Regions from separate parts of the Paenibacillus sp. 2KB_20 genome, predicted to be linked through region 1. Evidence: a T-box and tRNA genes for the amino acid it is inferred to sense, from the RefSeq annotation. Region 1 holds a T-box; the other holds one or more tRNA genes.
The links. A T-box is a leader RNA that pairs with one kind of tRNA and senses whether it is charged. The one in region 1 lies ahead of leuS (leucine--tRNA ligase), so its partner is inferred to be a tRNA-Leu.
Positions count from the first base shown of each region.

Region 2: it has a tRNA-Leu gene. The T-box ahead of leuS (leucine--tRNA ligase) is inferred to sense a tRNA for this amino acid. The anticodon was not compared.

Region 1 covers NZ_JBFRHH010000003.1:588,363-594,067, reverse strand. Annotated here, with positions in the region: gene AB4124_RS12090 (Gfo/Idh/MocA family protein) at 1-750, shown strand, start outside; gene AB4124_RS12085 (AraC family transcriptional regulator) at 835-1,716, shown strand; T-box leader at 1,757-2,017, shown strand; gene leuS (leucine--tRNA ligase) at 2,107-4,548, shown strand; gene comER (late competence protein ComER) at 4,529-5,371, opposite strand; gene AB4124_RS12070 (helix-hairpin-helix domain-containing protein) at 5,543-5,705, shown strand, end outside.
Region 2 covers NZ_JBFRHH010000001.1:896,872-902,576, reverse strand. Annotated here, with positions in the region: gene AB4124_RS04200 (alpha/beta hydrolase) at 1-1,111, shown strand, start outside; gene AB4124_RS04195 (hypothetical protein) at 1,213-1,857, opposite strand; gene AB4124_RS04190 (helix-turn-helix domain-containing protein) at 2,034-2,390, shown strand; tRNA gene AB4124_RS04185 (tRNA-Leu) at 2,500-2,582, shown strand; gene AB4124_RS04180 (organic hydroperoxide resistance protein) at 2,770-3,189, shown strand; gene AB4124_RS04175 (zinc ribbon domain-containing protein) at 3,329-3,571, shown strand; gene AB4124_RS04170 (hypothetical protein) at 3,661-3,936, shown strand; gene AB4124_RS04165 (thiol-disulfide oxidoreductase DCC family protein) at 4,025-4,450, shown strand; gene AB4124_RS04160 (FixH family protein) at 4,463-4,939, opposite strand; gene AB4124_RS04155 (PepSY-associated TM helix domain-containing protein) at 4,981-5,705, opposite strand, start outside.

The sequences.
Region 1 (5,705 bases):
GGGAAGGATTATTTTACGGATAAGACGCCTTTCACCACGCTGGAGCAGGTGAACGCTGCTCGCGCGAAGGCGGCGGAGACAGGCAGGAAGTACATGGTCTATTACAGTGAACGGCTGCATGTGGAGAGTGCCGTCCATGCAGGAAGGCTGATCCAGGACGGAGCGATAGGGCGAGTGGTGCAAGTGATGGGAACAGGTCCGCACCGTTTAAATGCGCCTTCCCGTCCGGACTGGTTTTTCCGTCATCAACAGTATGGTGGCATTCTGTGTGATATCGGCTCCCACCAGATTGAACAATTTTTGTTTTTTGCGGGCTGCCGCGATGCCAAAGTGCTCAGCAGCAAGGTGGGAAATTATGCGAATCCGGATTATCCGGAGCTGGAGGATTTTGGAGATGCAACGCTTGTAGGAGACAACGGGGCCACGAATTATTTCCGTGTCGACTGGCTGACACCTGGAGGCCTTGGCACCTGGGGCGACGGAAGAACCTTTATTCTGGGGACGGAAGGATACATCGAGCTTCGCAAATACATCGATATCGCAAGGCATCCGCAAGGCGATCATCTGTACCTGGTTAATGGCGAGGGAGAGTTTCATATGGAGCTTCAAGGCAAGGTGGGCTATCCATTCTTCGGGGAACTTATCCTGGATTGTCTGGAACGTACGGAGCATGCCATGTCCCAGGAGCACGCCTTCAAAGCCGGAGAATTGTGCGTCATCGCCCAAAATGAGGCCGTGCGCATTCCATAAAATCATTTATAATAGAGAAAACCCCGTTTTGTTGAGGGTTGAGGATTAGACAACTCCAAAATCGCTAAAGGGGCGATTCTCTAGATGACCTCATCTGCCGATATGATGCCCGGCTTTGACCGCATGCAGCTGCAGGCGCCGTTCGATCTGACCTATTACAATGAACAGCCGTTGTCCGGAGGACAGTTTCACTCGCATGCTTTTTATGAAATTTATTATTTCCATGAAGGACGCTGCACTTATTTGATCGGCGATTCCGTTTTCACGCTGAAGCCGGGGGATCTGCTCTTGATGAACGGGCTTACGCTTCACTGTCCGAATGTAGAGCCTGATTCCAGATATGTCAGAAGCATTCTGCATTTTGATCCGGCCTGGATTTGCAAGGGGCTTTCGGAGACGGCCAGATCGATACTGCTGGACCCCTTCGAAACGCTGCGAAATCATCGCATGACACTGACAGGGGCGAACCGGGACGAATTTGAAGGCATGCTGGCCGATATGCATCGCCTCTCGGTATCCACGGCCGGTTTTCGTCAGGAACGGATGACCTTGCGTATTCAAGAGATGATGTACGTCATCGCGGACTGGTGCCAGGGTGCTGTGCAGGATCAGGACTCCATCTCCGAGAAAGAACGGCATGTCCAGCATGTCGTGTCGTTTGTCGAGGAAAATTATATGCAGGATCTGACGCTGGAGCAAATCGCCCGCGATATGCATATTACGAAGCACTATTTATCCTCCTTGTTTAAGGAGGTTACTGGAACGACGGTGTTTAAATATTTGTATCACCGGCGGATTAACCAAGCTAAAATTTTGCTCAGGCTGCATCCTCATCTCAGCATCACGGAGATCAGCCAGGCGGCAGGCTTCAAGCATTTGGCTCATTTCAGCAGGATGTTCAAGGCCATGGTCGGGACGACACCGGAATATTATCGCAGAAGCGGAGAAGAGCTTTCGTTGACTTGATCGGACTTTTTGGGTATAATAGCCACATTAAAACGGTAATATGAACGCGATGATGAGGATCAATCGTTCCACTTTCGATCATGCAGAGAGCCGGTGTCTGGTGAAAACCGGTTGACGATAGGAATGAACTCGCCTCGGAGCAATGGTGTTAACCCGGCCGTCGGAGGGCTGTATTCCGGCAGATTCGGCCGCTGAAGCATCGTCGTCTCATCCGCGATAAGGATGCAAAGGGAGTGAAAGGCAAAGCATGCCTTTGGCTAACTAGGGTGGTACCACGGGAATCAAACCTCTCGTCCCTAGCGATCAGCGCTATGGATGATGAGGTTTTTTTGTTTTTTTGGGCAATGGCATAGGCCTTGTCTCTCGACTGTGAAGGAGGAGCAATGAAGTATGACGGACAATCAACCAACGGGCCACGGCTATCAGCCGCAGGCCATCGAACCGAAGTGGCAGCAATACTGGGATGAGAATAAAACCTTTAAAACGGAAGATACCTCATCCAAACCGAAATTTTATGCGCTGGATATGTTTCCATATCCATCAGGCGCAGGCTTGCACGTAGGGCATCCGGAGGGGTACACGGCGACTGACATCGTGTCCCGTTACAAGCGGATGCGCGGATACAATGTGCTTCATCCTATGGGATGGGATGCCTTCGGTCTGCCAGCGGAGCAGTATGCAATGGACACAGGCAAACATCCTCGCGAGTTTACCGTGCAAAATATTGATACATTCCGCCGCCAGATCAAATCTCTCGGCTTCTCGTATGACTGGGACCGCGAGATCAGCACCACCGATCCGGAATATTATAAATGGACCCAGTGGATCTTTATCCAGCTCTATAAGCGCGGCCTCGCCTATGTGGCTGAAGTACCGGTGAACTGGTGCGAAGCGCTCGGTACCGTGCTTGCGAACGAAGAGGTCATCGACGGCAAGAGTGAACGCGGAGGCCATCCGGTCGTACGTAAACCGATGCGCCAATGGATTCTGCGTATTACCGAATATGCGGATCGTCTGCTTGAGGATCTGGATGAATTGGACTGGAGCGAGAGCCTGAAGGATATGCAGCGCAACTGGATTGGCAAATCCACAGGCGCTGAGGTTCGTTTTGACATCGAAGGGTACGATGGTCATCTGGAGGTGTTCACAACCCGTCCAGATACGCTGTTCGGGGCAAGCTACTGTGTCCTGGCGCCGGAGCATGACCTCGTGGATAAGATTACGTCAGCCGATCAGCGTGAAGCCATCAAGGCTTATCAAGATCAAGCAGCTCGTAAAAGCGACCTGGAGCGGACGGATCTGGCCAAGGATAAAACTGGTGTATTTACGGGTGCGTACGCTATCAATCCGGTAAACGGCGCTAAAGTGCCGATCTGGATCGCGGATTACGTGCTTGCTGGCTATGGAACGGGAGCCATTATGGCGGTTCCGGGTCATGACAGCCGCGACTGGGAGTTTGCGAAGCAATTCGGTCTTCCGATTATTGAAGTTGTTCAGGGTGGAAATGTCGAGGAGGAAGCATACAGCGGCAGTGGCGCGCATGTGAATTCCGGCTTCCTGAATGGGTTGGATAATGAAGAGGCTATCCAGGCGATGAATGAATGGCTGGAGCAAGAGGGCAAGGGCAAGAAGAAGGTAACTTACCGTCTGCGCGACTGGCTGTTCAGCCGCCAACGCTATTGGGGTGAGCCGATTCCGATTCTGCATCTGGAAGACGGAACGATGAAGACCGTGCCGGAGGATCAGCTTCCATTGCTGCTGCCGGATGTGGATCAGATTAAACCGTCCGGTACCGGCGAATCGCCGCTGGCTAACGTTACGGAGTGGGTGGAAACGGTAGATCCCGAAACGGGCATGAAAGCCCGCCGCGAGACCAATACGATGCCGCAATGGGCTGGCAGCTGCTGGTACTACCTGCGTTATATCGATCCGCGTAATAATGAGGAATTGTGCTCCAAGGAGAAGCAGAAGGAATGGCTGCCGGTTGACCTGTACATCGGTGGTGTGGAGCATGCGGTGCTTCATTTGCTGTATGCACGCTTCTGGCACAAAGTATTGTATGACCTGGGTGTTGTCGATACGAAGGAGCCTTTCCAGAAACTGGTCAATCAGGGTATGATCCTGGGCAACAATAATGAAAAAATGAGTAAATCCCGCGGCAATGTCATCAATCCGGATGATATTGTTAACGAATACGGTGCCGACACGCTGCGCGTGTACGAGATGTTCATGGGGCCGCTGGAAGCGACCAAGCCATGGAACACCAACGGGGTTGAAGGAACGCATCGTTTCCTCTCCCGCGTGTGGCGCCTGTTCATCGGAGACGACGGTCAATTGAACCCTAAAATCGCGGAAGGCGAGGGTGCGGACGAATTCAAACGTACGCTGCACAAAACGATTAAGAAAGTAACCGAAGACTTTGAACATATGCGCTTTAACACAGCGATCAGCCAGCTGATGGTATTCATCAACGAGGGATACAAGACGGAAAAGCTTCCGCGCAAAGCGATGGAGAACTTCGTTCAGCTGCTTTCCCCGCTGGCCCCTCACCTGGCTGAAGAGCTGTGGAGCCGTTTAGGCTACACGGAGAGCGTAACCTACGTGCCATGGCCGGAGTATGATGAGGCTTGGACTGTAGAGGCCGAAGTTGAGATTGTTGTTCAAGTTAACGGCAAAATCGTAGAACGTGCCAAAATCTCGAAAGACATGGACCAAGAAGCCATGCAACAACATAGCCTCTCCCTTCCGAATGTCAAGCAGGCGCTGGAAGGAAAGAGTATTCGCAAAATTATTGCCGTACCGGGTAAACTGGTCAATATCGTGGCCGGTTAATCGTAAAACCGAAGGCAGCATCCAGTTTGGCCAAATCCTCCTCATACTTGTCGTGTGTGGTTTTGATCAATTGGTAGAACAATCCGTTCAGGTTTGAATCGAGCAGTGCCAAAGCCTGAGCTGTGATGCCTCCGGGAACCGCAACCCGCTCTTGCAGCTGTTCGGGGGAGAAGCCCTCCTCCGTTAGCAGCTTGCCGGTGCCAAGCAGCATTTCACCGGCTAATGCATTAAGGGTACTGCGGTCGATTCCGGTCATTTCAACGGCAGCGTCGATCCATTTTTCCATGAATAAACTTAAAAAAGCAGGTCCGCAGCTGGAGAAATCGGAAGTGATTCGTGTGTGCGATTCCAGTATCTCGAGCGGCCTGCTGATATAAGACAGGAGGCTTTCTATAAGCTGCCTGTCTTCTTCTTTTATTCGGGAACCATACATGCATAACGATGCTCCGCCTCCGGTTAAGTTGGTGATGCTCGGTATGATTTTCGCCACCTTGCAGGGCAGCGTTGATTCCAGATGGATCAATTGGACCGGGCTCGTGATAGATATCGCGATTTGCCGGGCTTCAAGCCTGTCTTTGATTTCGCTGATGACCGATTTGAATTCAAGCGGCTTGATACATAGGAATAGCAGGTCGCTCTGAGAAGCCGTCTCCATGTTACAGTTGCATACCGTCAGACCGGGATGACGTTTTGCCAGCTGCAGCGGCTTTTCAGGGCTTCGGTTGCTGACCCGAATCTGCTCAGGCAGGAGTGCGCCCGATTGAATGAAGGCATCGATCAACAGACTACCCATGCTGCCCGTACCGATAAAACCGACCTTCATGTGTATGTTCCCTCCTTTCGCGCTTTACGGCAGAAATGTACCGTCCTTACGTTTAATGTATGCGGGGAAGATGCCGATTCATGACGGTTTTTCATGCGATTTCGGTAGGGAAACCGAAGAATATTCATGGGTTTGTACCAAATGAACTTTGATGTTAAGGAGAGATCATAGATGAGACGAGTATCTTTAGGTTGGAGTCTTGCCGCAACGATTGCGGGCTGCGGGTTCATCTTGTTTGCTGGCGGTACGAATCAGGGGATCGAGGGCTGGCAGCCGCTAAACGATCAGCTGGAGCAGGTGGTTGCTGCCGAAGAGAATGCGGGTGTGAAGACAT
Region 2 (5,705 bases), on a different contig from region 1:
TGTTGGACAGTTGGAAGGTGCGTACAAGGAAAATGCGCAGAAACATATGTTTTCGAATAACGTCGAGGCCCATCGGTTCTGGATCGAACAAGGGGTGAGCCCCGAGCGGATCCAGCTGGCGGTAGATCCTGATGGAACCCATGATCCCATTTTTATGGCTAGAAGATTTCCGGATGCGCTGCGGTGGTTGTTCGTCAAGGAAGAAGATGACCAAGAATCCGAGATGGCGCGTTCTCAGCATGAAGGTAAGGATCATCACGAAAAACACGAAAAGGATGAAGAGCGCGATAACCGCGATGACCATAACAATAACCTCGAAAAGGATTCTTTGTTTTGCATACCGGGAACGGTGACATGGTCCATGCAATCCGACGTCACAGGCCGTGAATACCGTATTTTTATTGCCGAACCGATGGGACCGCCACCCGAAGGAGGTTATCCTGTGTTATATTCGCTGGATGCCAATGCGACCTTTGGATCGCTTGCGGAGGCAATCCGAGTGCAATCCCGGACGCCCCGTGGCATTCCCTCGGCGCTTATTGTCGGGATCGGCTTTGACAGCGACAGTCCCATTGTGAGCAGCGAGCGTTTTTATAACTTTACTGAATATGCTGAAGACCATGAACTGCCGGTCCGTCCTAACGGATTGGATTGGCCGAAAACAGGCGGCGTTGAAGCATTCCTTACGTTTATCGAGTTTCAGCTGAAGCCGGCCGTAGAGCGTCAATACGCGGTGAACCGTTCGAAGCAGGCGTTGTTCGGGCACTCGCTCGGTGGTTTTTTCACCTTGTATACATTATTCACCAGACCGGAAGCCTTTTCGCGGTATATTGCGGCCTGTCCCTCGGTGTGGTGGAAGAACTACGTGCTGTACAAGCGATGGGAAGAGGGGAAAGCCCGTTTACAGCAGAGTGGACAGCGCAAAGAGCTGCGTCTGTACGTGGGAGCCGAGGAGAAGCCGTCCATGGTGCAAGACGCCAGGGAACTCTATGCATTCCTCAAAGGGCATAATGAGGTGCTGGAGACTACGTTTCATGAAATTGAGGGAGAAGGCCACGTCTCGGTGCTGCCAGCTCTGATAAGCCCTCTGCTTCGTTTTGTAAACGCGTAATATGAGAATGATGATTTAAGCATAAATAAGCAGCCTCATATCCAGTGATAAAGCCGGATAATGAAGCTGCTTATTCAGTGTTGTTGCATGTAGGCAGAGAGTTAATCGAGTAATTCCGGATCATCAAGGATGGAAGAGTACTTCGGGTATAATCTGCGAATGCAACCCGGACAGATATCGTGGGTGAATTCAATAGGGAGGCGGCTCTCCAAATAGCTCTCCACAGGTTCCCACTCTTGCCCGTGGTGAACGTATTTGCATACGGCGCAGATCGGAATATGCCCGGGAAGGGGAAAGCTGTGAGCCAGCGCTTGTTCCAGCAGCAGTTCCTTGCGTTTGAACTTCGTAATATCCGTAAATAATATCATAGCTCCGTGAATACGGCTGTCCTTGTTGATAAGCAGCGGCAGTACCTCACATAAAACCCAAATCTCTTGGCCGTTCCATTGCACCGCATATTCAAAGGAATAATCAGACAGCTTACCCAGCATAACATCTCTTACGGAGGGCACATCCAACTCATGGAAAAAATGATCAAACGAAGCCAAACTCAAGGGCCGGGAAGCGATATTAAAAAAAGATGCCCCCTCCCACCCAAACTCAGCGGAAACACCATATCTTTCGGCCATGGTAATGAGTGGATCGTTAATTTTGTCTATGATGCCATCCGGGGTAAGGATCATCAGTCCTTTATTCAAGGAATGAACCGCATTATTCCAGGATGTGATCATGGTATCGTAGGGCAAATGACTCGCTCCTCATACTAAATAGACTCATGACTAAAAGATACAACGTTCCATGAGTACTATGGTATAATTTAGGCAATATATGTTGATTATACACTTAATTAAGTGGTTTTGCAAGAGGAAAATACGTACATAAGTAATTTTCTTTCAAAGAGAATTAGGAAGGCGGTTGTTTGATGCAGTCTATTTACCAACGAATCGAACATCTCATAGAAAGCCGAGGCATGACCAAGAAGGCGTTTTGTGAAACCCTCGGGATCAGCACAGGGAATTTTGGTGATTGGAAGAGGGGGAAAACAACGCCGAGCACGAATAAATTAATTGAGATAGCAGCATTCTTTTCCGTAAGCTTGGATTGGTTGATTATTGGCAAGGGCAACCCTACCCGAGTCAGGGAAGCGCGTGGAGAGTATGGAGTGGACTCGGAATCTTCCGATCTTCCCTTAATGTCCGGATTGGCAGAGAATGAGAAGGAGTTTATCCGTGAATATATTGAGTTTTCAGCCTACCGGAAGGAAAAGCGAAACGACTAGAACTAGCTGCTCTTGCGCCTAAGCCAATGACCCATAATTTGGTTCTTTACTTTTGTATGATGGAACAGTATAATAGGGAATGTTCGCTACAGAACATCCCTTATAACATGCGGTAGTGGTGGAATGGCAGACACGCTATCTTGAGGGGGTAGTGGGTGTATACCCGTGGAGGTTCGAGTCCTCTCTACCGCATACTTTATGAAGAAGCTGTTTATCAAGAGGAATTCTTCCTTTGATAAACAGCTTTTTTGTTTGCCTTTCCCGAGCTGGGAATATGCTGTTTCTTTTGCGAGTTGCCCTATTTATCGTTTCGAATTGTGCTGCAAGTTTAAAGAATACATGTAGAGACCATAATAGGGCATGAAGGAGATGAACGAGCATGAAACCATTATACACAGCAGATGTAAAAGTCATTGGAGGGCGTGAAGGCTCTGTTGAATCTACGGATGGGGTTCTTAATCACCAATTAAGCATGCCGAAGGAGCTTGGAGGACCGGGTGGTAACGGAACCAATCCGGAGCAGCTGTTTGCAGCCGGCTATGGCGCCTGTTACGAAAGCGCTCTGGCTAATATTGCCCGTAAAGAGGGTGTCGAGCTCAAGGACGTTGTGATACACTCCCAGGTTATGATCGGAAAGGACGAAGGCGCTGACGGCTTTAAGCTTGCAGTGAAGCTAAAGATCGAAATGCCGGGTATCGAACGAAGCCAGGCGGAGGATCTCGCGAAGAAAGCGCACGCGTTTTGTCCGTATTCCAAAGCAACCCGGGGCAACATCGACGTGGAGTTAAGCGTAAGCTGACCATAAAGGAAGGAATTCGGGTGGCTCTCTGACAATGGAGGGTCATCTTTTTTTGTCGACTTATGATGCTGAATATGAAACTTTTTACATGATACGCCGTATTTCAGTTAAAGCTATGAAATGGAAAGGGGCGCTTAAGATGCGTATTGAACAAATGATAGAGGAACGGTTTGTATGCAGCAAATGTGGAGGAAATCACTGCCAGACGAAAGAGGTCTCGATGTCTGGGGCCGGGCTGAGTAAGATGTTCGATATTCAGCACAATCATTTCCTATTTGTTTCCTGCACGAACTGCGGATATGTGGAAGTGTTCAACCCGGATATATTAGAAGGTAAAAAGAGGGGGCAGCTTGGCTCGATCCTGGATGTGTTCTTCGGTTGACATCACCCCTAAAATTCTTTAATATGACTAAGTACCAGAAAGTACAAACCAGTCATAGGGAATTTAAATAAAATAAACGGGTGATGAACATGCCATACAGACCGCAGATTGCAAATGTGACCACAGCTGGAAGCAATGAAAAAGAAGGGCTTTACGAATTCATTATCCACACGGCTGACGGAACGGATATTCGCGTATTCTATAACCGCTTCCCGGAATGGAAACTGACTGCGCTTAGCCGACTTGGGAAAGTACCTTGCCCGGTTTGTCGTAAGGATTTCATATGCAAATGCATGGAGAAATTCTCAAACGAATTCGACCAGCAGATGAAAGACGGCGAGTGGCTGAACAAAGCTGCTGAGTAATAAACCAATAAGCGTACTTGATCAAGCGTAGGAGAGGGCTCCTGCGTTTTTTCTTGTTTATGGGTATGGGAAGGGAGCGAAGGAGTATATGGAGGATCGTGCAACGGAAAATCATGAGGAATATGCCATTGTGCTGATTGATGGTGTGTGCCATTTGTGCCAGGGTCTGACGCAGTTCATTATCAAGAGAGATCCTGGGGGGGCCTTTCGCTTTGCTTCGCTACAATCCGAGATTGGGCAGGAGCTGTTGAGGCAGGGAGGGCTTAGTGGAGATACTACGGAAACGATGGTTCTGATTGAACAGGGGAAGTATTACACAAGGTCGACGGCCGCTCTTCGGATTGCACGGCGTCTTCGTTTTCCTTGGCCGCTGTCGTACATTCTGATTCTGATTCCCCCTTTTTTACGGAACCTGGTGTACCGCTGGGTGGCGAAGAACCGTTACCGGTGGTTCGGACAATCCACTGAATGCATGGTTCCGACGCCGGAGATTCGGCGCCGGTTTATGTCCTAATGCGATCTTGTATTAATGATGATGTTCTGTCGTACCTTCTTGAAATGTGGGGGTACCCGCTTGCAGATAGGCAAGCTCGTCCTCGGACAGTTTGCCGACGGCGAACGGTTTCTGGGGAATGATGATGGACCCGTTGTTGCCGCTGTGCAGCTTGATGAAATATAGCCCCTCTTTATCGAAGGTTTTGGTTACCGTGTACACACCATCACCGACCTCTACCGCATCCGTCATGGGATCCCGCAGGGAGCCGTCATGGCTCCACAGCTCATAGTGGACAAAATCCGCACCGGGTACTCTTTTGCCATCCTGGGTAAGGATAATCTCGATGGTCTCCGGTTGATGTACGGATAATGCATCCGGAATGTTCACCTCGGCGATCAGCGGGATTTCTTTTTCATACCGGTTGGCTGCATCGGGACTGGCCGAGCAAGCACTCAGCAGCAGGACCGATAGCAGAACGGATAATATAAAACGGCTTTTCATGATCATGAAACCGCCACCCCTTATTGTAGTTTGAGTATATAACCGAATCAGGCATTTAGAAATGTCTTGATCGCCGGTACCCTCCGAACGATGACATAATCGATGATCCACACGATGATGAGCGACAAGCCCACAAGCGGGAATAGGATCCCCAAAGCGATGAGCAGCAGAAGAAACAGCCTCATTTTTTTGGCATCTACCTCGGGCGCTTTTGGTGCCCCCAGTCCATGATCCGGTTTACGCTTCCACCACAAGTACAAACCGCTTACCGCAATAAAAATGATTCCTATGCATATAAGCAAACTGAAGATTTGGTTGACGATACCGAACTGGGTTCCTTTATGCAGCGTAATGCCAAGGGCAACGGCTTTGCCGACGATTCCGTAATGATCATAGCGATAATCCGCCAAGACCGCGCCGCTGTACTGGTCGATATGCATGGTAGCCTCGTCTTGTGCTTTGGGCGGATAGGCAGACATTGTGTACACCCCGTCCGCTTGCTGCGGGATGCTGATGGTGTAGCTTGGATGGATCCCCTCACTTCGGGCCACATACATCACATCTTCGATGGGAAGCGGGGTAAAGTCAGAGATGGTCGAATTGGGAACTGCCAGATTCTCGGCGGCCCAAGGTACTTCGGCCACTTCCTTGGTCTGCATGACATGAGAGGATGGCGCACTGCCCGACCAGATGGACGGCGGATAACCGGCACCGGTATTAGTCGCCATGGTTTGAAAATTGCTGCCCCACAGGCCTGACCAGGGCAACCCGG